2 regions of the Aquabacterium sp. J223 genome follow, and region 1 is predicted to be linked to the other one. Evidence: riboswitches for the same ligand, from Rfam matches in the RefSeq annotation. Region 1 holds a riboswitch; the other holds the start of a gene.
The links. Region 1 has a riboswitch for thiamine pyrophosphate ahead of LRS07_RS00930 (thiamine-binding protein). Riboswitches for the same ligand answer to the same signal wherever they lie in the genome.

Region 1 (14,040 bases):
GAGGGCCGGCCGGCGGGCGTGGTGAAGCTCGCCACCGACATCACCGACGTGCGCCGCCAGCAGCTCGACTTCGCCGGCAAGATGGCGGCCATCGACCGCGTGATGGCGGTCATCGAGTTCGACCTCGAGGGCCGCGTGCTCCGCGCCAACGACAACTTCCTCGCCGCCTTGGGCTACCCGCACGACGAGGTGGTGGGCCGGCACCACCGCATCTTCTGCGAACCGGCCTACGCCCGGTCGACGGAATACCAGCAGTTCTGGCAGCGGCTGGCCCGCGGCGAGTCGGACAACGGCCGCTACCGGCGCATCGCGAAGGACGGCCGCGACGTGTGGATCCAGGCCTCGTACAACCCGGTGCTGGACGTCGACGGCAAGCCGCTGAAGATCGTCAAGTTCGCCACCGACATCACCGCCGAGATGACCGGCGCGGCCGAGACGCAGGGCAAGCTCGACGCGCTGGGTCGATCGCAGGCGGTGATCGCCTTCGACCTGCAGGGCAACGTGCTCGAGGCCAACGCCAACTTCCTGCGCACCATGGGCTACACGCCGGCGGAGGTGGCGGGCCGGCACCACTCCATGTTCTGCGAGCCGGAGCTCATCACCTCGCAGACCTACCGCGACTTCTGGGCCGACCTGGGTGAGGGTCAGTTCAAATCGGGCCGCTTCCGCCGCCTCGGCAAGCACGGCGCCGAGGTGTGGATCCAGGCCACCTACAACCCCATCCTGGACGTCGACGGCCGCCCCTACAAGGTGGTCAAGTTCGCCATGGACATCACCGAGCAGGTGCGGCGCGAGCGCCTGGTCGCGAAGAAGGTGGAGGACAGCTCCCGGCTGCTGCAGGACATGACGTCCGCCATCGCGTCCGTCACCGGCAGCACCCGACGCACCAGCGAATTGGCCGAGCAGATGCAGCGCGCCGCCGGCGACGGCAGCGAGCTGCTGCAGCGCTCGCACGAATCCATCCTCGGCCTTCGCCAGTCGTCCGCCGACGTCGGCGACATCGTGGAGACCATCGGCGAGATCGCCAGCCAGACCCACCTGCTGGCCTTCAACGCTGCCATCGAGGCGGCCCGCGCCGGCGAGCACGGGCTGGGCTTCTCGGTGGTGGCCGACGAGGTGCGCAAGCTGGCCGAGAAGTCGGCCCAGGCGGCGCGGGAGATCGGCAAGATCATTCACCAGAACATCAGCCGGGTGGCTGAAGGCGCTCAGCTGTCCGAGCAGGTCGACGCGGCCTTCCGCCGCATCCTTGAGCAGGTCGAGCACAGCGGCCGGGCCATCGGCGAGATCCACCAGGCGATGACTCAGCAGTCCAGCGCCACGCAGGACGTGTCGGCGCTGCTGCGGGAACTGCAGCGGGACGCCGTGCAGCACGCATGAGCGCCGCGCCCGACACGGCGCGCCGGGCGGCTCCCGCACGCTGCGCCCGAGTGCGCATCGGCCGCCATGAGGTGGCCGTGCCTGCCGAGCACGTGGTGCAGGCGGTGTCGCTGACCCGGCCGCCGACGCCGCTGCCACGGCGGGGCGGTGCCATCGCCGGGGCGTGCGACACCCCTTGGGGGCCGATCGCCGTCATCGACCTCAACCGTTGGCTGGGCATGGGCGACGACGCGGCGGCACCCGCGCAGCTGGTGCTGCTGCTGGTCGCCGGGCAGCGCCGCATCGGCGTGCTGGCCTCATCGCTGCAGGGCGTGCTGCCGGTGGCGCGGCAGGTGCGCGTGCACCGCGACGACGATGCCGAGGAGCTGTTCCAGTCGGCGGTGCAATGGGTCGGCAATGCCGGCCTGGCGGCGCTGCTGGAAGTGCAGCGCCTGTTCGACCTCGCGGCCGTTTGGGGCGAGGACGCCGGGCCGCCGCCGCGGACGGTCCCGGCGACCGCACCGATGCAGCCGCATGCGATCGTGCGGTCGGGCGGCCGACGGTGGGCGCTGCCGGCGGCCTGCGTGTCGGCGGTGGAGCCGGCGGTGCCGCTCGAATTTCGCCTGAACGACGGCTCGGGGGTGCGCGGCATCGGCAGCTGGCGCGGTCGCAAGCTGCCGATGGTCGACCTCTGCGCGCTGGCAGGCGGCCCGTCGGGCCCCGAGGCCGCCCCGCTGATGGCCATCCTCACCGACGGCGAGCGCCAGGTCGCCGCCGGCGTGGACGAGGTGCTGCAGGTCGCCCGGCTGCCGGTCCCTGCCGACGGTCCGGACGAGCCTGGTGCGGTCTTCGCCCCCAGCCTGGGGCCCGACGGTGTCGAGCTCCAGCGGGTCGCGGTCGACCGCCTGCTGCGCTCGCTGCCGGAGGCCGAGATCAGCCGCGCCCCCTTCGTGTCCGTTGCAGGCCCGCGAACCGCGGCCGCAGCAGCGCCGCGGGCCGGCGGGCGCGGGCACGGGGCCTACCTGCTGTTCGACAACGGCGGCGCGTGCGCCGCCCCCACAGGCCCCGTGCAGAAGGTGCTGCCGTTGGCGCCCGACCTGGCACGGCGACTGGCCGACGGTGAAGCCGTGTCGGTCGTCGTCGGCGACGGCCTGGTCCCGCTGCGTCGGTTGCCGGCGCTGTCCGGGGGCGACGCCGTCGCCGACGGTCGCGTTGGTGGTCCGGCTGCCCGGCGGCGCAGGCCTGGCGGCGCTCGCCGTCCAGCGGCTGGTCGGTTGGGTGCAAGGGCCGGCGGTGCAGGCCGGCGAGATGCGCATGGCCGCGCTCGGCAAGGTCGGCACCCTCATCGCATCACGCGGCGGCACGCTCGGCAGCCACGTGCTCGTCGAACTGGACGACGTGGCGCTGCTGCTGAGCTGAGCGGTTCGGGGGCGGCTGCCGCTGCCCTTCGTCAAGGCGCGCCGCCGTCTTCGCCGCCGGGCGATGACGACGGGGGTTCACCCGTCGGCCGGGCCGGCCCGCGCTGGGTGTTGAAGTAGGCCGCCTCACGGGCGAACCAGGCCTGCAGGGCGGCCGCGGCGGGCGTGGGCGGCACGTCGCCACGGCGCAGCAGGCACACGCTGTAGGCCGGCAGCCAGTCCTCGATCGGCACGATGGCGAGCCGCTCGCGCAGCAGGCCGGTGTGCATCACGGTGGACGGGATCATGGCCAGGCACTCGCTGCCGGCGACGACGGCGGCGGTGTCGAGCAGGCCGTCCGTGTGCAGCTCCACGTTCGGGGGCGGCAGGCCCGCGCGCTCGAAGGCGTCGAAGATGCCGGCGCCCGGCTGGCCGCGTGGCGCCCCGACGACGAAGCGCGCGCCGGCCAGCCCCTTCAGCCGGGTCGCGGCCGCCAGCGGGTGACCGCGCCGCGCCACCACCACCATCTCGCTGTCGATCAGCGTCTGCGCCTCGAACGCGGCGTCCATCGCCTCCGGCGGCACTGGGGCAGATGGCGAAGTCGAGCTGCCGGTCGCGCAGCAGCGGGGCCAGCGTGCGGTACAGCCCGCCGTGGCTGCGCAGCTCGACCTCGGGGTACTCCGCGCGGAAGCGCTGGATCGCCCCCGGGGCCAGCAGCAGCGAGGGCGCCGCCGAGATGCCGAAGGTGACCCGGCCGAGCCGTTCGCCCAGCCACTGCGCGATGGACTCCTGCGCGTGGCGCGCCTCGGCGCACAGGCGCCGTGCATGCGACAGGAAGCGCACACCGGCCTCGTTCAGCCGCACCCCGCCGGAGTGGCGCTCGAACAGGGCGGTGCCCAGCGAGGTCTCGAGCCGGCGCAGCGAGCGCGTCAGCGCCGGCTGCGTCTGGCCGGTGGCGCGCGCGGCCGCGTGGACGCTGCCGTGCTGCGCCACCGAGAGGAAGTCCAGCACCTGCTGCAGGGTCATCACCAATGCCGTCGTGTCATCGACCGGCGGATTTTGATATTGGCCGCCGCACCACCCGTCGATCTACAGTGGTCTCGATGACCTCCGCCCGCCGCCCCAACATCGTCTTCATCGTCGCCGACGACCTCGGTTATGCCGATCTCGGTTGTTACGGTGGGCGAGCGGCGGCGTTCGGCGCCGTCTCGCCGGTGCTGGACGCCATGGCCGCCCGCGGCATCCGCTTCACGCAGGGTTACGCCAATTCGCCCGTGTGCTCGCCGACGCGCTTCGCGCTGATGACCGGCCGCTACCAGTACCGCCTGCGCGGCGGCGCCGACGAGCCCCTGAGCGCCCGCACCCGCGGCAGCGCCGTGCTGGGCCTGCCGCCGTCGCACCCCACGATGCCGTCGCTGCTGCGGGACGCCGGCTACCGGACCGCGCTGATCGGCAAGTGGCACCTCGGCTACCCGCCGCACTTCGGGCCGCTGCGTTCGGGCTACCAGGACTTCTGGGGCCTGATGTCCGGCGGTGTCGACTACTTCACCCACCGCACCACCGACGGCAGCCCGGACCTGTGGGACGGCGAGCGTGAAGTGCAGGAGGCGGGGTACATGACCGACCTCATCTCGGACCACGCCGTCGCGTGGATCCGCGAGAGGGCCGAAGCGCCGGCCTCGCCCTTCTTCCTGAGCCTGCACTACACCGCGCCGCACTGGCCCTGGGAGACCCGCGACGACGAGGACCTGGCCGCCTCGCTCGCGCCCAACCTGTTCCACCTGCACGGCGGCAACGTGAAGACCTACGCCCGCATGATCCACCACATGGACGAGGGCATCGGCCGCGTGCTGCAGGCATTGGACGACGGCGGGGTGCTCGACGACACCCTCGTCGTCTTCACCAGCGACAACGGTGGCGAGCGCTTCTCCGACAACTGGCCGCTGGTGGGCGGGAAGATGGACCTCACCGAGGGGGGCATCCGGGTGCCCTGGATCGCGCAGTGGCCGCGCACCATCGCGCCGGGCCGTGTCAGCGCGCAGCACTGCATGACCATGGACTGGACGGCCACCGTGCTCGACGTGGCCGGCGTGGCGCCCGCCGTGGACCACCCGCTCGACGGCGTGTCGCTGCGGCCGGTGCTGACGGGAGAGGGCGCCGAGTTCCGCCGTCCGCTGCACTGGCGCATGAAGCACCGCGGCCAGCGGGCCCTGCGCGACGGCCCCTGGAAGTACCTGCGGGTGGACGACATCGACTACCTGTTCAACGTCGAGCTCGACGAGCGCGAGCGGGCCAACCTGGCGTCGCGCGAGCCCGAGCGGCTGCAGGCCATGCGCCAGGCCTGGTGCGACTGGCAGGACCGCCTGCCGGCCATTCCCGGGGACGCGACGGTGAGCACCGGCTATTCGGTGCGCGACATGCCCAGCCGCTGACACCCGACACCCAGGCCCACCGCAATGCCCATGACCACCCTTCCTTCTCCGTCCCTTCGCCGTGGCGCCGTGGCGCTGGCCGGCGCCGTCCTCCTGCTCGGGCCCGTCGCCTCGGCGCGCGCCCAGGCGCCCTCGGACTGGCCGAACCGGCCGGTGCGCCTCGTCGTGCCGCTGCCGCCGGGCGGGCCGAGCGACATCGTGCTGCGCGGCGCGCTGGAGAAGATGCAGCCGGTGCTGCGGCAGCCGCTGGTGCTGGAGAACAAGCCGGGCGCCAACGGCAACCTGGGGTCGGCCGAGGTGGCGCGCGCGGCGCCCGACGGCCACACCTGGCTGTGGACCACCGACACCACGGTGACGGTCAACCCGTTCGTCTACCGCACCATGGCCTTCAAGGTCGACGACCTGGTGCCGGTGATCCGCGCCAGCACCCTGAGCCAGATCCTGGTGTGCCACCCGGCCCTCGGGCTGCGCACGCTGGCCGACTTCGTGCAGCGCGCCAAGGCCGGCAAGGCCAGCTACGCCTCGGGCGGCTCGGGCTCGCCGGGCCACCTGACCACCGAGCTGTTCAGCAGCGCCGCCGGCATCGAGATGTCCCACGTGCCCTACAAGGGACCGGCGCCGGCGATGCAGGACGTGATGGGGGGCCAGGTGGACTGCGGCTTCCTGGCCGGCTCGACGGTGCTGCCGCAGGTGCGCGCCGGCAAGCTGACCGCGCTGGCGGTGTCGGGGGCGAAGCGCTCGGCCCTGCTGCCCGAGGTGCCGACCATCGCCGAATCGGGCTACCCCGGCTTCGAGGCCTCGTTCTCGCTGGTGCTCTTCGCCCCCCGCGGCACGCCGCAGCCCACCGTCGACCAGATGCAGGCGGCCATGGCCGACGCGCTGCGCAAGCCCGACCTGGTCGAGAAGCTGCGCGCCAACGACCTGGAGGTCATCGCCGCCACGCAGGCGCAGACCGCCGCGCGCCTGGACGCCGATGCGAAGAAGTGGGGCGCGCTGGTGAAGAAGATCGGCCTGCGCCAGGACTGACGCGACAGCGCACGGCCGAAGCCGCATCGTGGGTGACTCAGTGGTGCCCAGTCCACCCCCGTGGCGCCGTGAGGGCCAGGAGCCGGACTACCGGTTCTCGCTGGCCAACGAACGCACCTTCCTCGCCTGGATCCGCACCGCGCTGGCGCTGGTGGCCGGCGCCGTCGTGCTCGAGCAACTGGCCGTCCACCTGACGCCCCGCCCGGTGCTGGTCGGTCTGTCCGCCTCGTTGGCACTGCTGGCCGCCCTGCTGTGCGGCCTGGCGTACCGGCGCTGGCGGGCCAACGAGATCGCCATGCGCCACGGCCAACCGCTGCCGCACGACCGGGTCGGGCTGCTGCTGTCCGTCAGCACGGTCATCGGCGCCACGGTGATCGCGGTGCTGCTGCTCGGGCGGTGGTGACGCCGGCGCCCGCAGATGCCGGGCTGCAGCCCGAACGCACCGCGCTGGCGTGGCGCCGCACGGCGCTGCTGATGGCCGTGAACGCGATGGTCGCGCTGCGGACGGGTCTCGCCTCAGGCGATGGCCGATCCGTCGCAGCGGCCACTGCGTTGGGTGCGGTGGCGCTGCTCCTGGCGTTGGCCGGAAGCCTGCGCCAACGCCGGTTGGCCCAGGCGCCGGCGGCGGTGTCGCATCGGCTGCTGCTGTGGGTGGTCGGCGCGACGTGGCTGGCGGGCGCGGTCGCGCTCCTGCAGATCTGCCGGGCGGGCGGGTAGCGCTGCCGCCGGCACGCCCTTGGGCCGAGCTGGCCGACGGTGGCAGGGCTCAGCGGCGCGCACCCCGCCAACGCCGACCACCGAGCACCGCGGCCAGCCCCGCCAGGCTGAGCAGCGCCGTGCTCGGCTCGGGGACCGGCAGGGCCGGCGCGAAGCCCAGCTGCAGCGCCGCCACGCGCTGCAGCGCCCAGCTGTCCTCCGCGCTGATGCCGAGTTCGGCCGCGGCCAGCTCGCCATAGCCGAACTGCGCCGGGTTCTCCCCCGTCAGCGTGCCGAAGAGCGTCAGCGCGCTGAGGTAGCTGCCGTACTTGCTGGGATGGAAGCCGTCGTCGAACCACAGGTCGATCTTGCCGTCGGTCAGCGCATCGGCGGCGTAGAAGTCGCGCGTCGCCAGGCCGTCCTTCACGGCGCGCATGAAGGCCTCGCCCACCGGCGCGATGCCGGTGATGTCGCCCGCCAAGGTGGCCGCCCCGGCGTAGGCCAGGCGCAGTTCCTCGGTCATCGACTCCAGGTCCGGGAAGAAGGTGGTCTTCGGTGTGGCCGTCCGCGTGACCACGCCGGTCACGTCGTCGGTGGTGGAGACGAAGGCGCCGGTCACCAGGTCGGGCCGGGCCCAGGTCTGGTAGAGGTAGACGTCGGTCGAGGCGCTGGCGTTCGGATTGACGGGCAGCCGAAAGGTGTCCGACAGGCCCGCGTCCGTGCCGCGCTGGGCATTGCAGGCCGTGCTGCTGGCACCGCTGACCGCCACGCAGTTGTTGGTCTTCTCCGTGTTGGTGGCGCCGGCGTAGTAGTCGCGCTCGCGGTAGGTGGCCACCGTTCCGTTCTGCACGTACTCGCTGATCTTGTCGACGTAGTTGTTGAAGCGCGCCGGGTTGGAATTCAGGCCAGGGCGGCGGGTCAGTGCCTCGTCGCTCTGCTCCTGCAGCACCACCTGGCTCCAGGTCTGCGACGCGAGGTTGCTGCGCAGGTCCCAGTTGGCCGGGTTGGTGTTCAGCATGTGGCCGCGCAGCGTGGCCGCGTTGCGCGTGGTCATGGCCACGTCGTAGTCCAGGCCGGCCTGGAACGTCAGGCGCTGGAAGATGCCCGGCACGCCGCCCCAGGGCCGCGGCTCGTAGACGTTGCTGCCGGTGGCGTTGGTGGCCAACATGCCTTCCGTCAGGTCGCGCACGTTCTGGTGGTTGTAGCTCATCACCGGGTCGGCGCGGCCGAAGGTGAAGCTGTTGCCGACGAAGAGCACCGAGGTGGGCGCGGCCTGGGCGGCGGCGGCGCCAAGCAGCAGGGCGGCGGCGGCCAGCGGGCGCGCAAAGGCAGGGCGGCTCGAGGGGGCGGTGTTCAAGAGATGTCTCCTGCGGAATGGGCGGTGCCGGCGTCCCTAGGCCGGTCCCTCTTTTTTCCATTAGCGCGCAGTGCACTCACTCGCTCCATACGCGGTCGTACTTACAGCCCCCCATGTGAGGAGGAGGCGCCGCTGCGGCAAGCACTCGGCCGATGAGACGTCCGCGACATGCACACCGACAGGACGCGCTTAGCCGCCTGGTGCTGCTGGCCATCTAGCTGCCCGACCAGGACGCCTTAGGCGGCCAACCCTGCGATCGGCTCGACGAGATGCGCCACCGCCCCGGCGAGGGCGTGTTGGTGTTGGGGTAGGAGCCGTAGCGGTTTGAGTGGGAGAAGGTGGAGCGACTACGGCTACCGCTTCTCGGTGCTGGGGCGCCGGCCGCCACCAAAGCCCATTGCTGACCATGGCCGCGGTGATCGGCGGCAACGTGCACGTCGACCTGGAAGACAGTCTGTACCTTGGCCGCGGGCAACTGGCCCGCTCTTGCGCCGAGCAGGTACGCAGGATCCGCCGCATCCTGGAGTAGCTGTCGCTGGACATCGCGATGCCCGACGAGGCGCGGGCCATGTTGCAACACAAGGGCCGCTAGGCGGTGGCCGCCAGACGCTGAAGCCGATCGAGGTCAAGTCAGTCGTTGCTGAGGTCCGCTACACCCTGGAGCGGTGAAGCGGCCACACGGGAAGTTTGACCGCCGTCGGCAGTACAGGCCCTATCTGCCGGCTGCTTTGGCTGCGGCTTCAACCCAAGCGCCAAGATTCGCCCTACCGTCATCCTTGTTCCAGTAGTAGTGTTTGTATCCGGGAACACGCAGCGAGCAACAGTTGGTCGTAATGCCCTGCAGATCGGCGATTTTGCTAATGTCGATGGTCAGAATGCCGTTGCCCCGGGCAATGCTCTGGTCAATCTCGTACTTCACCCATTTGCTTTTGTGCGTGTTGGCGCCTACTAGCACAACCGTCACTGTGGTGCCGTTTAGCTGATTGTCGATCCATGTTCGGATCGCTTGGTCACCTTCACGTTCGACCTTCTCGAAGTCAGCTTTGTCGATGAACCCCGATTTCATGACGCCGCCGATAACGTTGCTGTTGCGCACATTCATCGCGCGATGCACGTCGTCATACTTGAAGCTAAAGAAAACTTTGCGAACCATTTGCTTCCCTCATGCACCCCCGGGTGCTTATCTGTTTAACTGTTTGATGATGTCAGTAATGGTCTTCACCATATCCTGGGGTGGAGTCCTCCTATCAAGAAGCTTTTGGACCATGGGAGCCACCCACTTATACTCACCGTAGAATTCGTCTGGGTTGGCAGAGATTTCATTCCATAGCTCCTGCGCCATAAAGCCGGTAGCCGCAACTGGGATGGGCAACAAATGATGTTCCAGCGCAATCTCGAACTCCCGTCGAACGCCATTGGCGTTGATCACCTTGTCCCCCTCCCGCTTGTTCCCAAAGAAGAACAAGGCGATGCCTGCCAAGCTGATCATTCGCTGCCGATACTGCTCCCACAGGTCTTTTAGGTTGTCGCCATGCTGAGGGAACGGCCGAACGATCAATTGAGCCTCTGAGTATTTCTGTGGGTCACCGTAGATCGCCTCCAAGGCGCCGTTGATGACGGCGCTGCCTACTCCCCAACCAAAACCGTTGATCACTCGACAGTTGGCTCGGACGCAACTGGCCGCCACCGCATGAATGAAGTTCTGCGCATCTTGACGAGCCCAGTCGCCGTACTCCTCAGCGCTGCCCGAGAAGAACACCGTACGCTTTCGGTACAGGCCATCGATTCTCCTCAGAATGTGATTGATATCTGAGTAGTTGTCGATCAGCAGCGTCTGGATGCCGAAGCGCTTCAAATCTTCAATGCGTAGCTCCTGCTTGCGGATCTTGTACCTAAACAGTTCGTCGTCGTCGCCAACCTCCCGCTGTGCCTCGCGCATGAAGCAGTAGTGGGTGCGCCTTGTGGCCCCACCGTGCAATCGGCTCAGCACGTAGTCGAGGTTGGGGTCAGTAAAACTGAAACCGATGAAGAGGAACGTCTTGGACACCAAGTCACCGCTTAGCGCCGTGATGAAGGGCGCGTGAGTGACGTAGTACCTCTCGTACTGCTCCTTATACAGGATGGCGTTCTGGGCCATGTGGACGTCGCCATGCATCTTGTAGACGATGGCGTCTCGCTTGGGCTTGCTGAGGGTAAGCTGATCCACCTGCGACTTAACATCCGGCACTCTGTACGCACGTCGCAGGGCGTCTTCAATGAGGGTGTCGTAGTTCGTGGTCCAAAAACTATAGATCGGCAGCCGCGCGACAATGTCGTGCACCTCGGACGGTTCGGCCTGCTCTGAGAACTCTCTGAGAATCTTCTTGGCTAGACCGTCGGCAGTTCGCTTGTTGTTCACATGGAATTGCGCCAGAGAGATGAGGTCGTGCTCCTTGGCTACGTCCAGCCCAAGTTCATGTGCGATGTCGCGTAGCAGCTCAGGCCAGTCAACATAACCGCTGCTCTTAGACATGCCAGCGCCAGCGAAGATCGCCGCACTGCCATTGTGCAAGTCCTGGACGAAGTCCTTAATGAACCCATCGATGACGTGTTGGGGCGACATAGGCTCAGAAGTTTGTCAAAGATTGAGGGGACTGCGAACCCTTGTGGTACCAGTACAGCGCGTTTCCAGCCGCGGATTGGTCGATTCTGCGGTAGAGCTGGAGGTATTCATTGCCGTAGTAGTTGCCAGAGGCGTCCCTCGTCGCAACGATCGCAATTTGATCGTTACGCTTTACGCCGTCCGCATATCCGAGCTCCCACGGACACCAACGAGATCCCATCGAATCATTGGTAGCGAGAAAGAGAAACGTGTCTACTCCCTTTATCACCGTGCGGATGCGATCTGCGGTCGTGGCATCGGGAACATCAGGCATGTATGGGTCCAACCAGTCGATGTAGAGCGCCAACCCCTGTTCTTTGAGCCACTGCTGCAGACCGAATGCAAAGTCCCGGTCCTTGTGGCTGTGGCAAAGAAAGCCTGTCTTCTGGCCATAGCTTCGGCCTCGCTGATTCCTCAAAGAAACATTGCGCGCAGCAGCGCTTCTTAGATCGTACTGGGAGACTGTCATCTCTATATCCCTGACGCTCGGAATGCTCGGTTAGTGAAAAACAATATATCTGAAGTTGACCCGCAACTTCTCCCATTAGTCTAACCGTCAAGCGAGGTTCGCGCAGTCATCCGGATAGGTGAGGCTTCCGCCTCATTGCATGAGAGCGTTGAGTTGATGGCGCGTTGAATTGGCTCAGGCCGAATGCAGGGTCTTGGACCAACCGTGGAGGAGCGGCTGTCAGCGCTATAACAAGCGGATTGTTCGGTGACAAAATCATCGCGCCCCGTATGCCTCCAATAACTGAATTTCAGGTCGTCGACCGTTGCGATCTTCTCTATAGGCAGAATCCGGTGACTGCGGTCCGTCCGGATCGGTCACTGGGCGCACTTTTGACGCGATAAGGCTCTTGCCTCACAGCGACTCATACAATTCCCACGCCTCGCCCGTCGCATCAACGCGCCAGCGCGGCATCCGCTGGGGGTGTTGGCACGACCGAACGGCTCGTGCCGACTGAGACAGTCCCTTTGAACCTGATTGAGGTAATCCTCGCGCAGGGAAGCAGGCTCAAGGGGCACCACGCGCGGCCCTGAGCGCTCGCCGACCTGCCATCTGCTGGAAGCACATGGCACAACATCCCACCTTCTTCTCCCGCTCGGTCTTCCGCCGTTCGCTGCTGGCGCTGTCGCTGACCGCCTGCGCCGCGGCCTTCGCGCAGCCCGCTCCGTCGGCGCCCACCACCACCCCCCACCCCCAGCGGCCACATGCTGGCCGAGATCCAGGTCATCCCGCGGCCGGCCGGCACCGCCGCCGACCGCTACAAGCACGTCGACGCGGCCATCGCGGTGATCCAGGCGTCGGGCCTGAAGCACGAGGTGCATGGCCTGGGCACGGTGGTCGAGGGGCCGCCGGACAAGGTGTGGGCGCTGCTGCAGGCGGTGCACCAGGCGACGCTGGAGGCCGGCGCCGAGCGAACCTTGAGCGTCATCAAGGTGTCCAGCGGCGCGCAGGCCGGCGGACCGACGGTGGAGGACCTGGTGCGCAAGTTCCGCCGCTGACGACGCGCGCGGCGAGCCGCGCGCCGGCGCCGCCCGCTCAGTCCGGCGGCCCGGCCAGCGGCAGGTGGGCGGTGAAGCGGGTGCCGTCGGCGTCGTCGGACGTCACCGCCATGCGGCCGCCGTGGGCCTTGGCGATCTCGGCGCAGATGTACAGGCCCAGCCCCAGTCCCTCGCTCGGGTGGTTGGGCTGGCCGGCGCGCCAGTAGGGCTCGAAGAGCCGGCCCAGCTGGCCCGGCGGGATGACGTTGCCGCGGTTGTGCACGCTCAGGTCCAGCCAGCCGGCGTGCGAGCGGCCCTCCACCACCACCGGATGCTCCGCCGCGCCATGGGCCAGCGCGTTGCCCACCAGGTTGGACAGCAGCTGCTGCAGCCGCGAGACGTCGCAGCGCAACGGCGCGCCGATGTCCAGCCGCACCTCGATGGCCCGCCCTGGCGACGCGAGCTGCAGCTCGGTCACCACGTCGGCCAGCGCCTGCTCGGCGTTCGCCTCGGTCTGCAGGCGCAACTCGATGCCGGTGCCCATGCGGCCGCGGGCGAAGTCCATCACGTCGTCGATGAGCGACGACATGCGGCTCACGCTCTTGAGCAGCATGTCGCCCAGGCTGGCGGGGGTCGCGCACGTTGGGCCGCTGCAGCAGGGCGGCGATGGTCCTGACGGTGTTCAGCGGGTTGCGCAGGTCGTGGCCCAGCACGGCGATGAACTGCTCGCGCAGCTCGGCGGTGCTCAGCGCTTCGGCCAGCGCGTCGCCGGTGCGCAGGTGGCGCCGTTCGTCGTCCAGCTGCTGCCCGATCAGCCGCGCGCACAGCGTGAACAGCTCGAGCGTGCGGGCCTTCAGGCCGTGCGCCGGCTTGGGGTCGATCGCGCACAGGTTGCCGAAGTACTCGCCGTTGCCCAGCATGATGGGCACCGAGATGTAGCTCTGGAAGCCGTAGAGGCGCGGCGTGTGGTGGTCGTGGTAGACGGGGTCTTCCACCACGTGCTCGATCATCACCGGCGACAGGGCCACCCGCACCTCCCGGCACAGCGTCGTCTCCAGCGGCAGGTCGTCGCCGGCCTTGAGGCCGAAGCCGATGGCGTCGTGCACCGCGCAGGCGGTCCACCGCTGGTTCGACACCCGCGCCACCGCGGCGAAACCCATGCCCGTCACCTCGTTGATGACCTTGAGGATGGACGGCACGGCTTCGATGCGCGCCACCGCGGCCAGGTCGGCCGCGATGTCGACCGATTCGTCGGCCGTGATGCTGCCGGGGGGATCTGCGAGGGGGGACTGCACGGGCGGGGTTCCCTGGGACATCGGGGAGCGCCGATGGTGACACACCCCGCGCCGAAGCCCCGGGACTTGCCCGGGCCCGCGTGCGTTCCCTCTTCCGCGGGCGCGTGCGTCAGCCGGCGCGCGAGGCCACCTGCTGCCGCAGCCGCTCCTCCTGCTCGCGCAGCTCGGGCGTCAGCGCCTCGCCGAAGTCCTCGGCCGAGAAGATCTGGCGGACCTCGATCTCGGAGTCGGTGCGCATCGGGTTCGGGCACTTCCTGACCCATTCGATCGCCTCCTGCAGCGAGGCGCAGTTCCAGATCCAGAAGCCGGCGACCAGCTCCTTGGTCTCGGCGAACGGCCCGTCGATGACGCGCCG
Region 2 (14,040 bases), 1.8 Mb from region 1:
GTCGAGGTCGCTGCGTGCCTTGCGGAAGGGGAAGTTGCGCTCGCCGTGCAGCGACAGGGTGAACACGGTGGGGTCGTCCCCGAAGATCTCGGCCGTGCCGTTGCCCTGGTGCACGTCGAGGTCGATCACCGCCACCCTCAGCAGCCCGCGGCGCGCCCGGTGCGATTCGGCCTGCATCAGCCGGGCGGCGACGGCCACGTCGTTGAACACGCAGTAGCCGCTGCCGGCACCGGCCTTGGCATGGTGGGTGCCGCCCGCCAGGTTGGCCGCCACGCCCTCGTCGCGCGCGGCCCGCGCCGCCGACACCGTGGCGCCCACCGAACGCCGGGCCCGCTCTGCCATCGCCGGCGACCAGGGGAAACCGATCTCGCGCTGCTCCACGGCGCTGAGGCGGCCCTCCAGCACCGACGTCACGTAGTGCGGGGTGTGCACCAGCGCCAGTTCACCTTCGCTGGCCGGCAGCGCCTCGCGCAGTCGGAAGCCCGGCTCGCCCTGCAGCCGGGCGCGCAGCAGGGCGTACTTCGGCATCGGGAAGCGGTGCCCCTCCGGCAGGGGCAGGACGAACTGGTCGGCGTAGAAGACCTGCATCCGGCGATTCTGGCCAGTCGCCCCCAACCCGCGCTGCGGGTCGGACCCCCGGCCGCCACGCGGTGGAGCCGTCCCCCTAGAGGCAGACCCCTAAAGATTGCTGCAACGCAACAAACCGCTTGCGGCACGGGTCGACCCTCCCCATAATTCGACGCATGCTGCAGCGCAACAAAGTCTGCAGTGCCTCGATCCCGACGGCCGGGCCATCGGCCGAACCACCTCAAAGGAGCTTTCCATGCTGACCCCCGACCAAGTCATCGCCACCCACAAGACCAACGTCGAGACCTTCTTCGGTCTCACCCACAAGGCCTTCGAAGGCGTCGAGAAGGTGATCGAGCTCAACCTCCAGGCCGCCAAGACCGCCCTGAGCGAAGTCGCCGAGACCACCCAAGCCGCCCTGTCGGTCAAGGACGCCCAGGAACTGGTGGCGCTGAACGCCGGCCTGCTGCAGCCCTCCGCCGAGAAGGTCGCCGCCTACGGCCGTCACCTGTACGAGATCACCAGCGCCACCAACGCGGAAGTCGTGAAGGTCGCCGAATCGAAGATGGCCGAGCTGCAGGCCAAGTTCGCCGCGCTGGTGGACAGCGCCTCGAAGAACGCGCCCGCCGGCACCGAGAACGCCGTCGCGCTGATGAAGTCGGCCATCGCCGCTGCCAACAACGCATTCGAGACCGCCCAGAAGGCCGCCAAGCAAGCCGTCGACGTCGCCGAAGCCAACCTTCAGGCCGTGACCACCAGCGCGGTCAAGGCCTCCCAGCAGGTCGCCCAGGTGGCGCCGAAGTCGGTCAAGCGCACGGTCGCCGCCGCCTGAGGCCGCGCCCTGGCCACGCCGGCGGTTGAACTTTCCGGCGGCGGCCACGATCTATGCGATTCACCGCGGCGGTGCCGCGGTGGTTCTCTGTAGGTTGTCTCCTCGGTACCTCCGAAATGCAGATTTCCAGGTACCTTCGGCCCGGGCCCTCCCGGGCCGTTCTTTTGGGTGACGCCGCTGTTCAAGGCGCTGGTGGTGCTGCGCGGTCGGGCACTCCGGTGGCCAGCCGCTGCCGCAGCGCCGGCAGCACGGACTGGGCGGCGTCACGGCCGGCTGCCAGCGCCCGCCGACGGGCGGTGAAATCGGTGCCGGCCACGCCCGGCAGCCGCGGGCGCAGCACGAAGTCCGCTTCCTGCAGTTCGAAGCGGTTGATGCTGCGGGCCATGATGGCGAAGGTCTGCAGCAGCAGTCGCACCGCGTCGCCGGTGGCCGCGCCCTCGGGCGGCTGCGAGATGTCCACCGCCAGCACCACCTCGGCGCCCATCTGGCGCGCGTGCCGCACCGGCACCGGCGAGGCCAGCCCGCCGTCGACGTACTCGCGCCCTGCGATGCGCACCGGTTGGAACACCGCCGGCACGGCGCTCGAGGCACGCACGGCCAGGCCGGTGTCGCCCCGCCGGAAGAGCACCCCCTCGCCGCTGTCCAGGTCGGTGGCGACGATGCCCAGCGGCAGCGGCAGCTGTTCGATCGTCCGCCCGCCGGTGTGCTCGCGAACGAAGCGCGCCAACGCCTCGCCGCGGATCAGGCCACGGCCCGGGTACGCCCAGTCGGCGAACACGCCCTCGTCGAGCGACTCGGCCAGCCGGCCCAGTTCGGCCGCGCTGTGGCCCGAGGCGTACAGCGCGGCGACCAGGCTGCCGGCGGAGGTGCCGGCCAGCAGCGCCGGCCGCAGGCCGTTCTCCTCCAGCACCTGCAGCACGCCGATGTGGGCGAAGCCGCGCGCGGCGCCACCGCCCAGCGCCAGTCCGAACCGGGGTGGACGCGTCGGCGGAGCGACCGGCGGGACGGGCGGTGGCACGGCGACCACCGGCGGCGGGTTCGGCGCGGTGGTGCAGCCGGCGGCCAGCACCAGGAGGCCGGCGGCCGCGGTTCGGCGCGACATCGGGGTCGCAACCCTGGCAGCGCCAGCGGCGCTCGCCCCGGTCGAAGCGGCATCCTTCATTGCCTCGGATAATAAATAAGCAACTACTCTGTTGTTCTCAACCATAAGGCCGGCGCCTACAGTGCTGGCCTCGGCCCCGGTGGGCCAGGCGCGGTGTGCCTGCTCCCAGGCTGCGCGTCCAGGCGCCGGGGCCGGCCGTTTCCACACCGCCGCATGTACCAGTACACCGAGTTCGACCGTCAGTTCGTCCAGGCCCGCGCGGCGCAGTTTCGCGATCAGCTCGACCGCCACCTCGCCGGCCGGCTGCCCGACGAGGAGTTCCGCGCGCTACGCCTGCAGAACGGCTGGTACATCCAGCGCCATGCGCCGATGCTGCGCATCGCCGTGCCGTACGGCGAGCTGTCCAGCCGGCAGCTGCGCCAGCTGGCGCGCATTGCGCGCGAGTTCGACCGTGGCTACGGCCACTTCACCACGCGCCAGAACTGCCAGTTCAACTGGATCCCGCTGCCCAAGGCGGCCGACGTGATGGACCTGCTCGCCCAGGTCGACATGCACGGCATCCAGACCAGCGGCAACTGCATCCGCAACATCACCAGCGACGCCCTGGCCGGCGTCGCACCCGACGAGATCGTCGACCCGCGCCCCTACTGCGAGATCCTGCGCCAGTGGAGCACGCTGCACCCGGAGTTCGCCTTCCTGCCGCGCAAGTTCAAGATCGCGGTGACCGGTGCCAAGGAAGACCGTGCCGCCATCGGCTGGCACGACATCGGCCTGGCGCTCAAGCGCAACGAGGCCGGCGAGGTCGGCTTCGAGGTCTTCGTCGGCGGCGGCATGGGCCGCACGCCGGTGATCGCCGCCAAGATCGCCGACTTCGTGCCGTGGCAGCAGATCCTCGTCTACCTCGAGGCCATCGTGCGCGTCTACAACCGCTACGGCCGGCGCGACAACATGTACAAGGCGCGCATCAAGATCCTGGTCAAGGCCGAGGGGCAGAAGTTCTTCGACGCGGTGGACGCGGAGTTCCGCAGCATCCTCGACCGTGACGCCCACGGTCGCGACCACCTGATCCCCCAGGCCGAACTGGACCGCGTGGCCGCCTGCTTCCAACGGCCCGCCGGCGTGCACGAGGAGCCGCATGCCGCCTCGCCGCTGCCGGTGGCCGATGCACCCGCCGCGTTCACCCGCTGGCTGGAGCGCAACGTGCATGGCCATGCCCTGTCGGGCTACAAGGCGGTGACGCTGTCGCTGAAGCGCGCCGGCCAGGCGCCCGGCGACGCCACCGATGCGCAGATGGATGCGGCCGCCGACCTCGCCGACCGCTTCAGCCACGGCGAGCTGCGCGTCACGCACGACCAGAACCTGCTGCTGCCCTGGGTGCGCGAGGCCGACCTCTTCGCCTTGTGGGAAGCCGCGCGCGACAACAGCTTCGCCACGCCCAACATCGGCTTCCTCACCGACATGATCGCGTGCCCCGGCGGCGACTTTTGCGCGCTGGCCAACGCCCGGTCCATCCCCATCGCCGAGGCCATCACCGAGCGCTTCGACGACCTGGACGAGCTCTACGACATCGGCGACATCGACCTGCACATCAGCGGCTGCATCAACAGCTGCGGCCACCACCACAGCGGCCACATCGGCATCCTCGGCGTCGACAAGGACGGCAGCGAGTGGTACCAGATCACGCTGGCCGGCTCGGACGGCTCCGCGCTCAGCGGCAAGGCCGTCGCCGGCAAGGTGATCGGCCCGTCCTTCGCGGCCGAGGAAGTGCCCGACGTCATCGAGGCGCTGATCGACACCTACCGCCACGAGCGCCACCACGGCGAGCGCTTCATCGACACCGTGCGCCGGGCCGGCATCGCCCCCTTCAAGCAGGCCGCCGACGCCCAGCGTCACGCCACCGCGGCTTGAGGATCCCTTCCATGAAGTTCATCGACAAAGCCCAGGACCCCTGGCACATGCCCCTGGGCGAAGACGGGCCGACCCCGCACCCGGTGGCCGCGTCGCACCGCCTGCTGACGCTCGAACAGTGGCACGCGGTGCGCGCCACCTGGCCGGCGAGCCTGCCCACCGGCGTGGCGGTGCCCAACGACGCCGACATCGAGCAACTCGAGCCCGACCTGCCGCGGCTGCAGCTGGTCGCGCTGCAGTTCCCCAAGTGGGTGGACGGCCGGGCCTACAGCCAGGCGCACCTCCTGCGCGAGCGCTTCGGCTACACCGGCGAGGTGCGCGCCACCGGCGAGGTGCTGGTGGACATGCTGCCGCTGATGCAGCGCACCGGCTTCGACACCGCCGTGCTGCGCGGCGACCAGTCGCGCGAGGCGGCCGAGCGTGCGCTGGCCTTCTTCCCCGGCCACTACCAGGGCGACGTGCGCGAGCCGCGGCCGTGGTTCGCGCGGCCGGCGGGCGAGGAGCGCGAGTTCGTGCAGACAGGGGCCGCGATATGAACGGCCCCCCACGCTCACATTCGTTCGCTGCCCCCCGAGGGGGCGTCCGACCTGCTTGAGGCGGCTCTGCGGAGGTCGGCATGAGCGCGATTGCCCTCTACGCCCGCGAGACCGCGGGTTTCGCCGACCGCGTCGCCCACGCGGTGGAAGTGCTGCGCGACGCCGCGGCCGGCCACCCGGGCGGCATCGTGCAGTCGACCAGCCTGGGCGTGGAGGACATGGTCGTGACCGACCTGCTCGCCCGCCACGGCCTGCCCATCGCCATCGCCACGCTGGACACCGGCAAGCTGCACCCGCAGACGCTGGCGCTGATCCCCGCCATCGAGCAGCGCTACGGTCGCACGGTGGAGGTGTTCAAGCCGGTGGCCGAGGCCGTGATCCAGTTCGTCGCCCGCAATGGCGAGGACGCGATGTACCAGAGCATCGAGCTGCGCAAGGCCTGCTGCGGCATCCGCAAGCTGGAGCCGCTGGCCCGCATGCTGGCCGGCCGCAGCGCCTGGGTCACCGGCCTGCGGCGCGAGCAGTCCGGCGCCCGCGCCGACGTGCCCTTCACCGAGCCCGACGACCAGGGCCGCAGCAAGGTCAACCCGCTGGCCGACTGGAGCTGGGCGGACGTCTGGCACTACGTTCGCACCCACGACGTGCCCTACAACCCGCTGCACGACGAGTTCATGCCCAGCATCGGCTGCGCGCCCTGCACGCGCGCCATCGCCGTGGGCGAGGACTTCCGCGCCGGCCGCTGGTGGTGGGAGGAGTCCAGCAAGGAGTGCGGCCTGCACGTCAAGCATGAGGAAGAAGAAGACGACCCCGTCGTCTCGATGATCGGAGCCCGACCGTGAACGCCGCCACCAGCGTTGAGCAGCTGCTGCCGCAGCTCGACCATTCGCACCTCGACTGGCTGGAAGAGGAAGCCATCTTCATCCTGCGCGAGGTGGCCGCCAGCTTCGAGCGCCCCGCCCTGCTGTTCTCCGGCGGCAAGGACTCGTGCGTCGTCCTGCGCCTGGCCGAGAAGGCCTTCAAGACCAGGATCTCGGGCAACGACTTCAAGGGCCGGCTGCCCTTCCCGCTGGTGCACGTGGACACCGGCCACAACTTCCCCGAGGTCATCGAGTTCCGCGACCGCCGCGTGGCCGAGATGGGCGAGCGGCTGGTCGTCGGCCACCTCGAGGACTCGATCAAGAAGGGCACCATCCGCCTGGCCCATCCGCTGGAATCGCGCAACGGCCACCAGACGGTGACCCTGCTGGAGACCATCGAGGAGCACCGCTTCGACTGCCTGATCGGCGGCGCCCGCCGCGACGAGGAGAAGGCGCGCGCCAAGGAGCGCATCTTCAGCCACCGCGACAGCTTCGGCCAATGGCAGCCGAAGGAGCAGCGGCCCGAGCTGTGGACGCTGTTCAACACCCGCATCCGCCCCGGCGAGCACTTCCGCGCCTTCCCGATCAGCAACTGGACCGAGCTCGACGTCTGGCTGTACATCGCCCGCGAGAACATCCCGCTGCCCAGCCTCTACTTCAAGCACGAGCGCGAGGTGGTGCGGCGCAAGGGCTTGCTGGTGCCGGTGACCGAGGTCACGCCGCCCGAGGCCGGCGAGACCGTCGAACGGGTGCCGGTGCGCTTTCGCACCGTCGGCGACATGACCTGCACCTGCCCGGTGGAAAGCGACGCCGACAGCGCCGCCGCCATCGTGGCCGAGACGCTGACCGTGACGGTGAGCGAGCGCGGCGCCACCCGCATGGACGACCGCACGTCCGACGCGTCGATGGAACGCCGCAAGAAGGAAGGTTATTTCTGATGTCCGCCGTGCCGAAGAACCACGAGACCATCACCGGCGCCGTCGACGACCACCGCGCCCTGCGCTTCCTCACCTGCGGCAGCGTCGACGACGGCAAGAGCACGCTCATCGGACGCCTGCTGTTCGAGAGCCAGGCCATCCTGGCCGACCAGCTCGACACGCTGGCCAAGCGCGCCGCCGGCGAGCCGATCGACCTGTCGCTGCTGACCGACGGCCTGGAGGCCGAGCGCGAGCAGGGCATCACCATCGACGTGGCGTACCGCTACTTCGCCACCAAGACGCGCAAGTTCATCATCGCCGACGCCCCCGGCCATGAGCAGTACACCCGCAACATGGTGACCGCAGCCGCCGGCAGCGACGCCGCGGTGGTGCTGGTCGACATCACCAAGATCGACTGGCGGGCGGCCGAGGTGCAACTGCTGCCCCAGACCCGGCGCCATGCGCTGCTGGCGCAGCTGCTGCGCGTGCCGAGCATCCTCTTCGCCATCAACAAGATCGACGCGGTGGACGACGCCGGCGCAGCCTACGAGGCGGTGGGCCAGGCGCTGCGCACCTTCGCCGCCGCCGCCGGCATCCAGGTGGCGGGCATCGTGCCGGTCTCCGCCCTGCGCGGCGACAACGTCACCCAGCCGCTGGACGCGCCCTGGTACCACGGCCCCTCGCTGCTGCAGCTGCTGCACACCCTGCCCGCCACGCAGGAGCGCACTCAGGGCGACCTGCTGCTGCCGGTGCAGTACGTCGCCCGTGAAGGCGAAGGCACCGGCAACCAGCCGCGCACGCTGTGGGGCCGCATCGCGCATGGGCAGGTGAAGGCCGGCGATGCGGTGCAGCTCTTCCCCAGCGGCCAGCGGGCGGTGGTGGCCGAGGTGCGCCGTGCGGGCGAAGTGGTGGCGAAGGCCGAGGCCGGCCAGTCCGCCGGCCTGGTGCTGGACCGCCAGCTCGACGTGTCGCGCGGCGACTGGATCGGCACCCCCGAGGCGCTGAAGAGCACACAGCGCTTCACCGCCACGCTGGCCTGGCTGGACACCGAGCCCGCGGTGGTCGGCCGCAAGTACTGGGTGCGCCATGGCAACCGCTGGGTGCAGGCGCGCATCGCCAGCATCGACCACCGCCTGGACATCCACACCCTGGACGAGACCGACGCGCACGAACTGGCGGTCAACGACATCGGCCATGTCACGGTGGAGGTGCAGCAGCCCCTGCCGGTGGAAGCCTATGCGGACAACCGCATCGGCGGCGCCCTGATCGTCGTCGACCCGACCAGCAACCGCACCAGCGGCGCGCTGCTGGTCTCGCAGCCGCAGTAGGCCCCGGGCGGCGCCGATGACCGGCCGCGTGGTGTTCGTCGGCGCCGGCCCGGGCGCGGCCGACCTCATCACCCTGCGCGGCCTGCAGCGGCTGCAGCAGGCGGAGGTGGTGCTGCACGATGCCCTCATCGACCTGCCGGCGCTGCAGGCGCTGGCGCCGCAGGCCGACTGGCAGCCGGTGGGCAAGCGCGGCTTCGCCGACGACAGCACACCGCAGGTCCAGATCAACCGGCGGCTGGTCGCACTGGCGGCCCGCCACCGCACCGTGGTGCGCCTGAAGGGCGGCGACCCCAGCATCTTCGGTCGGCTGGAAGAGGAGCTGGCCGCGCTGGCGCAGGCCGGCATCGCCTGCGAGGTGGTGCCCGGCGTCACCGCCGCCAGCGCCGCCGCCGCCCACGGCCTGCGCCCGCTGACCCGGCGCGGCAGCGGCCGCAGCGTCACCCTGGCCACCGCGATGACGCGCGAGGGCGAGCTGCACGCCGTGCGCCACGCGGACAGCGAGGTGTTCTACATGGCCGGACGCCAGCTGGCGTCGCTGTCCGAGCGCCTGCGCGGCGAAGGCTGGGGCGGCGGCACGGCGGTGCACGTCGTCTCGCGCGCCGGCTGGCCCGACGCCCGGGCCAGCGACCACACCGTCGCCACCCTCGCCCAGGCCCAGCCGCTGCACGAAGGCCGTCCCACCGTGGTGGTCGTGGGCGCCGGCGGGCAGCCGGTGCCGACTTAAAATCCTTCGTTTGCCGCGCGGCGCCATCGCCCTCGGCTGCCCTTCGCCTTCGACGTCCCCAGAGATCGACATGACCCACGTTGTCACCGAAGCCTGCATCCGCTGCAAATACACCGACTGCGTCGATGTCTGCCCGGTGGACTGCTTCCGCGAAGGCCCCAACTTCCTGGCCATCGACCCCGACGAGTGCATCGACTGCGCCGTCTGCATCCCCGAGTGCCCGGTCAACGCCATCCTCCCGGAGGAGGACGTGCCGTCGGACCAGCTGGCCTTCATCAAGCTCAACGCCGACCTGGCCAAGCAGTGGCCCAGCATCACCAAGCGCAAGGCGCCGCTGCCCGACGCCGACGACTGGAAGGACCGCAAGGACAAGGTGTCCGAGCTGATCAAGTAGCGCCCCATGACCGTGGACGCGCTGGTCATCGGCGCGGGCCCGGTGGGCCTGTGGCAGGCCTTCCAGCTCGGCCTGCAGGGCCTGCGCTGCGCCGTCGTCGACGCCCTGCCCTTCGTCGGCGGGCAATGCGCCGAGCTGTACCCCGACAAGCCGATCTACGACATCCCCGGGCTGCCCCGCTGCTCGGGCGGTGAACTGGTCGAGCGGCTGCAGCAGCAGCTGGCGCCCTTCGCCGTGGAACGGCACCTGGGCCAGGAGGTGACCTCACTGCAGCGGCGCGCGGACGGTCGCTTCGACGTCGCCACCGAGGCCGGCACCCGCCTCGACGCCGGCGTGGTGGTCATCGCCGGCGGCCTGGGCGCCTTCACCCCGAAGCGGCTGCGGGTCGAGGGCCTGCGCGCCTTCGAGGGCCGGCAGGTCTTCCACCACCGTCCGGACGATGCGGTGACGCGCGGCCGCCATGTGGTCGTCGCCGGCGACACCGAGTCGACGCTGTCGTGGGCGCTGGCGCTGGCCGAGGGCCGCGCCGCCGCCCGCATCACCGTCGTGCACCGCCGCGACCACTGGCGCGCCGAGCCGGCCACGGTGTCGCGCTTCCACCAGGCCCTGGCCGCGGGCGACGTGCACCTCTCGCTCGGCCAGCCGGTGGGCCTGGCCGAACGGGAGGGCCGGCTGGTCGCGCTGACCCTGGCCACCGCCGAGGGCGCCGAGGTCCAGCAGCCGCTGGACCTGCTGCTCGTCGGCCTGGGCCTGTCCCCCCAGCTCGGCCCCGTCGCGCACTGGGGCCTGGCGATGGAGCGCCGGCTGCTCACGGTGGACACCGAGCGCTTCCAGACCAGCGAGCCGGGCATCTTCGCGGTGGGCGACATCAACCACTACCCCGGCAAGCGAAAGCTCATCGTCTGCGGCTTCCACGAGGCCACGCTCGCCGCCTTCGCCGCGGCCGAGCACCTCCATCCCGGCGAGCGCGTGCCGCTGCAGTACACCACCACCAGCCCGGCCTTGCAGCAGCGGCTCGGGGTGGCGGGCGACACGCCGATCTGAGCCTCTGCCCGCTGGCTCATCCTCTGAGCCACGGGCCGCCCTACGCTTTCGTTATCATCCGGCCCGCGACGGCGTCCTGCGCCGTCGCATCCGCTAGGGGTGTTGGCCCGCCTGACCGGCGAGCCGACTGAGAGAGTCCCTTTGAACCTGATTGAGGTAATCCTCGCGCAGGGAAGCTCGCATCGATGGAGGGCCGCCGTGCCGTCCGGTGTTCGCGCCCTGCTCGTCGCCCGGACACCATGATGACGAGCCCTTCTTCCTTTTCCCCTCCTTCGCCCAGCGTCCGCCCCGCGCGCATCGCGCTGGCCGCCGCGCTGGTGGCCGGCGCCCTGCCCTCGGCCATGGCCCAGGCCGGCGGCACCGGCCTGGACGTCACCGTCACCGCGCCGCGCAGCCCGGGCCTGGCCATCGGCGGCTTCGCCGACGTGCCGCTCAACCGGCTGCCGGTGCAGGCCACCAGCATCCCGGCCGAGGTGCTGAAGGACAGCGGCAGCGGCCGGCTGGCCGACCTCACCCGCTTCGACGCCGGCGTGTCCGACGCCTACAACTCGGTGAACTACTGGGACATCCTGTCGGTGCGCGGCTATGCCCTGGACAACAAGTACAACGTCCGACGCGACGGCCTGCCGATCAGCGCCGAGACGCGGCTGCCGCTGGACAACAAGGCTGCGGTCGAGATCCTCAAGGGCACCAGCGGCATCCAGGCGGGCACCAGCGCACCGGGCGGGCTGCTGAACCTGGTCGTCAAGCGACCGGAGGGGCGCATCCGCAGCGGCACGGTGGGCGTCGCCTCGCGCGGCGGCGTGCTGACCTCGGTGGACCTGGGCGACCGCTTCGGCGCGGACGGCGCGGTGGGCCTGCGCCTCAACGCCGCGGCCGAGCGCATCGCCCCGCCGCTGCGCGACGCCCGGGGCGAGCGGCACCTGTTCGCGCTGGCCACCGACTGGCGGCTGTCGGCCGACACGCTGCTGGAGGCCGAGTTCGAGACCAGCCGCTTCGCCGCGCCCAGCCAGCCGGGCTTCAGCCTGTTGGGCAACGCGTTGCCGGCGCCGGTGGACCCGCGCATCAACCTCAACAACCAGCCCTGGTCGCAACCGGTGGTGATGCGCGGCGACACCGGCTCGCTGCGCTGGACCCAGCGGCTGAACGCCGACTGGCGCTTCACCGCGCACGGCGGCGTGCAGCGGTTGAAGACGGACGACCGGCTGGCGTTTCCGTTCGGCTGCAGCGCCGAGAACAACTACGACCGCTACTGCAGCGACGGCACGTACGACCTGTACGCCTTCCGCAGCGACAACGAACGCCGCCGGACCACCGCGGCACAGTTCAGCCTGGACGGCCGCATGACCACGGGCGGGCTGGAACACCGGCTCAGCACCGGCGTGCTGCTGTCGCGCTTCACGCAGCGCATGGAGCCGCGGCTGGACGACGGCACGGTCGTCGGCAGCGGCAACGTGTCGGGCACCGCCATCGTGCCCGTGCTGCCGGCGCTCGGCCTGGTGCCCAACACGGAGCGCACAGAGAAGAGCACCGAGCTCTTCCTGCGTGACGCGTTGAAGGTGAACGACCAATGGACGGCGTGGCTCGGCCTGCGCCACACCCGGCTGGACCGCAGCAGCGTGCGCACGGACGGCACACGGGCCACCGACTACGCACAGTCCTTCACCACCCCTGGCTGGCGCTGGGCTGGCAGGCGACGACGCGTCATCTGGTGTACGCCAGTTGGGGCGAAGGCGTCGAATCCCAGGTCGCGCCCAACCGCGCCGGTTACGTCAACGCCGGTCAGCCGCTGGCCGCGCTGAAAAGCCGCCAGGCCGAGGTCGGCGTCAAGGGCACGGGCGACGTGCTGGACTGGCAACTCAGTGCCTTCCGCATCAACCGGCCGCAAAGTGCCGTGCTGACGGTGACCTGCACCGACGGCACGCCGGGCTGCAGCCAGCAGGCGATCGACGGCAGCGCCCGTCACCAGGGCCTGGAGGCGGCGACGCAGTGGCGCCACGGCCCCTGGCAGCTGGCCGCCAGCGCGCTGCTGCTGGACGCGCAGCGCGAGGGCAGCGTGAACCCCGCGGTCAACGGCCAGCGCCCGCCCAACGTGCCCGAGCGCCTGTTCCGGCTGAACGCCCGCTACCGCGTGGCGGCGGTGCCCGGCCTGTCGCTGCTCGGCGGCCTGGTGCACGAGGGCGACCGCACGCTGCTGCCGTCCATCGGAAGCCCGACCATCCCCTCATGGACCCGGCTCGACATCGGCCTGGTCCATGTCCAGCGCGTCGGCGCCACCTCGCTCACCTGGCGCGCCGGCATCGAGAACCTGGCCGACAAGCGCGCCTGGCGCGAAAGCCCGTACCAGTACGACCACGTCTACCTGTACCCGATGGCGCCGCGCACCTTCCGGGCGTCGCTGCAGGTCGACCTCTGAGCGGCCGCCGGCTCCATCAGCATCATGCCGGCCGCGGTGTTGGAGATGGGGATGTGGTACAGGCGCTCGCGCTGGACCACCGCCTCGCCCAGTGCCGCGCGGGCGGCCAGCCACATCAGCAGCTCGATGCCCTGCGTGCCGGTCTGCCGCACCAGCTCGACGTTGTCGAACTGGGTGGCCCACGTCGGGTCGTGGACCAGGCTTTCCATGAAGCGCAGGTCGAAGTCCTTGTGGATGAAGCCGGCGCGCTGGCCGTCGAGCTGGTGCGACAGCCCGCCGGTGCCCACCACCAGCACCTTCAGGTCGTCGGGCAGCGCGGCGATCGCGCGGCCCACCGCCTCGCCCAACGCCCAGCAGCGCCGGGCGGTGGGGATGGGGTGCTGCACGGTGTTGATGCACACCGGGATCACGCGCACCGGCCAGCGCTGGTCGGGCCACAGCAGCGCCATCGGCAGCGTGAAGGCGTGGTCGACGGTCATCGCCTGGCAGGTGGTGAGGTCGAAGTCGGCGGCCGCCAGCGACTCGATCAACCGCCACGACAGCGCCGGATCACCGGCGAAGGGCCGCACGGGCGGCAGGCCCCAGCCCTCGTCGGCGTTGCGGTACTCGGCCGCCGCGCCGACGGCGAAGGCCGGCATCTTGTCGAGGAAGAAGTTCAGCCCGTGATCGTTGTAGAAGACGATGGCCACGTCGGGCCGCTGCTCGGCCAGCCAGCGCCGCACCGGCGGGAAGGCGTCGAAGAACGGCTTCCAGTACGGGTCGCCCTGCAGGCCGCGGGCGATGGCGCCGCCGATGGCGGGCACGTGCGAGGTGGTGATGCCGCCGACGATCCGGGCCATGGCCTCAGCCCCCCTGGGCGACGAGCATCGCCTTGAACGCGTCCTTGCTCATGCCCGTCTGCAGGGCGCCGAGGTCCTGCACGTCCAGGCCGAAGATGCCGGCCAGCTTGGCGAGGTAGTACACGTTGCCGCCGGCCTGCAGCAGCGCCGGCACGTCGCGCCGGCGCACCGCCTCGCGCTGCTCCACGGTCAGGCCGTAGCGCGCGCAGTAGGCGTCCTCGTCCTCCACGAAGGCACGCCGGTTGGCGGCGTCGTTGAAGGAGAAGCACATGCTGTTGAGCGCATAGCCCTTGGCGGCCATGGCGCCGTCGAACAGCACGGTGCCGGGGATGGGCGCGGGGCCTGGGGTCTGGCGGGGCTTCATGCCCGCCAGTGAACCGCCAACCCCGCGCCGGGCCCTTGCGCTGGGTCAAGCCGCCGCCATCGTGGCGGCGGCCGGCGCACCGCGCGTCACTCCGGCTCGATCTTGGCCGCCTTGATCACCGCGCCCCAGCGGCTGATCTCGTTGTTCAGCAGCGTCTGCAGTTCGGCCGGCGAGCCGGCCCTGGGCAGCACGCCCAGTTCCTTGAACCGCTG

Region 2: it holds a riboswitch for thiamine pyrophosphate, as region 1 does, so the genes downstream of both, LRS07_RS09735 (TonB-dependent siderophore receptor) here and LRS07_RS00930 (thiamine-binding protein) in region 1, are expected to answer to the same signal.

The regions. Positions count from the first base shown of each region.
Region 1 is NZ_CP088297.1:204,398-218,437, reverse strand. Features, by position in the region: gene LRS07_RS00995 (methyl-accepting chemotaxis protein) at 1-1,377, shown strand, start outside; gene LRS07_RS00990 (chemotaxis protein CheW) at 1,374-2,894, shown strand; gene LRS07_RS00985 (LysR substrate-binding domain-containing protein) at 2,807-3,322, opposite strand; partial or broken gene LRS07_RS22140 (LysR family transcriptional regulator) at 3,402-3,779, opposite strand; gene LRS07_RS00975 (sulfatase family protein) at 3,857-5,185, shown strand; gene LRS07_RS00970 (Bug family tripartite tricarboxylate transporter substrate binding protein) at 5,210-6,211, shown strand; gene LRS07_RS00965 (YidH family protein) at 6,255-6,614, shown strand; gene LRS07_RS00960 (DUF202 domain-containing protein) at 6,611-6,928, shown strand; gene LRS07_RS00955 (PEP-CTERM sorting domain-containing protein) at 6,978-8,264, opposite strand; partial or broken gene LRS07_RS00950 (3-keto-5-aminohexanoate cleavage protein) at 8,619-8,856, shown strand; gene LRS07_RS00945 (TIR domain-containing protein) at 8,977-9,417, opposite strand; gene LRS07_RS00940 (SIR2 family protein) at 9,445-10,866, opposite strand; gene LRS07_RS00935 (toll/interleukin-1 receptor domain-containing protein) at 10,871-11,374, opposite strand; TPP riboswitch at 11,823-11,930, shown strand; gene LRS07_RS00930 (thiamine-binding protein) at 12,118-12,411, shown strand; gene LRS07_RS00925 (sensor histidine kinase) at 12,449-13,003, opposite strand; partial or broken gene LRS07_RS22135 (GAF domain-containing protein) at 13,071-13,550, opposite strand; gene LRS07_RS00915 (YciI family protein) at 13,795-14,040, opposite strand, start outside.
Region 2 is NZ_CP088297.1:2,014,188-2,028,227, reverse strand. Features, by position in the region: gene LRS07_RS09790 (histone deacetylase family protein) at 1-588, opposite strand, end outside; gene phaP (TIGR01841 family phasin) at 824-1,399, shown strand; gene LRS07_RS09780 (patatin-like phospholipase family protein) at 1,581-2,501, opposite strand; gene LRS07_RS09775 (nitrite/sulfite reductase) at 2,715-4,409, shown strand; gene LRS07_RS09770 (DUF934 domain-containing protein) at 4,421-4,945, shown strand; gene LRS07_RS09765 (phosphoadenylyl-sulfate reductase) at 5,026-5,784, shown strand; gene cysD (sulfate adenylyltransferase subunit CysD) at 5,781-6,740, shown strand; gene LRS07_RS09755 (sulfate adenylyltransferase subunit 1) at 6,740-8,047, shown strand; gene cobA (uroporphyrinogen-III C-methyltransferase) at 8,064-8,771, shown strand; gene fdxA (ferredoxin FdxA) at 8,842-9,165, shown strand; gene LRS07_RS09740 (NAD(P)/FAD-dependent oxidoreductase) at 9,172-10,209, shown strand; TPP riboswitch at 10,295-10,400, shown strand; partial or broken gene LRS07_RS09735 (TonB-dependent siderophore receptor) at 10,395-12,625, shown strand; gene LRS07_RS09730 (class III extradiol dioxygenase family protein) at 12,568-13,464, opposite strand; gene LRS07_RS09725 (protocatechuate 4,5-dioxygenase subunit alpha) at 13,469-13,828, opposite strand; gene LRS07_RS09720 (Bug family tripartite tricarboxylate transporter substrate binding protein) at 13,915-14,040, opposite strand, start outside.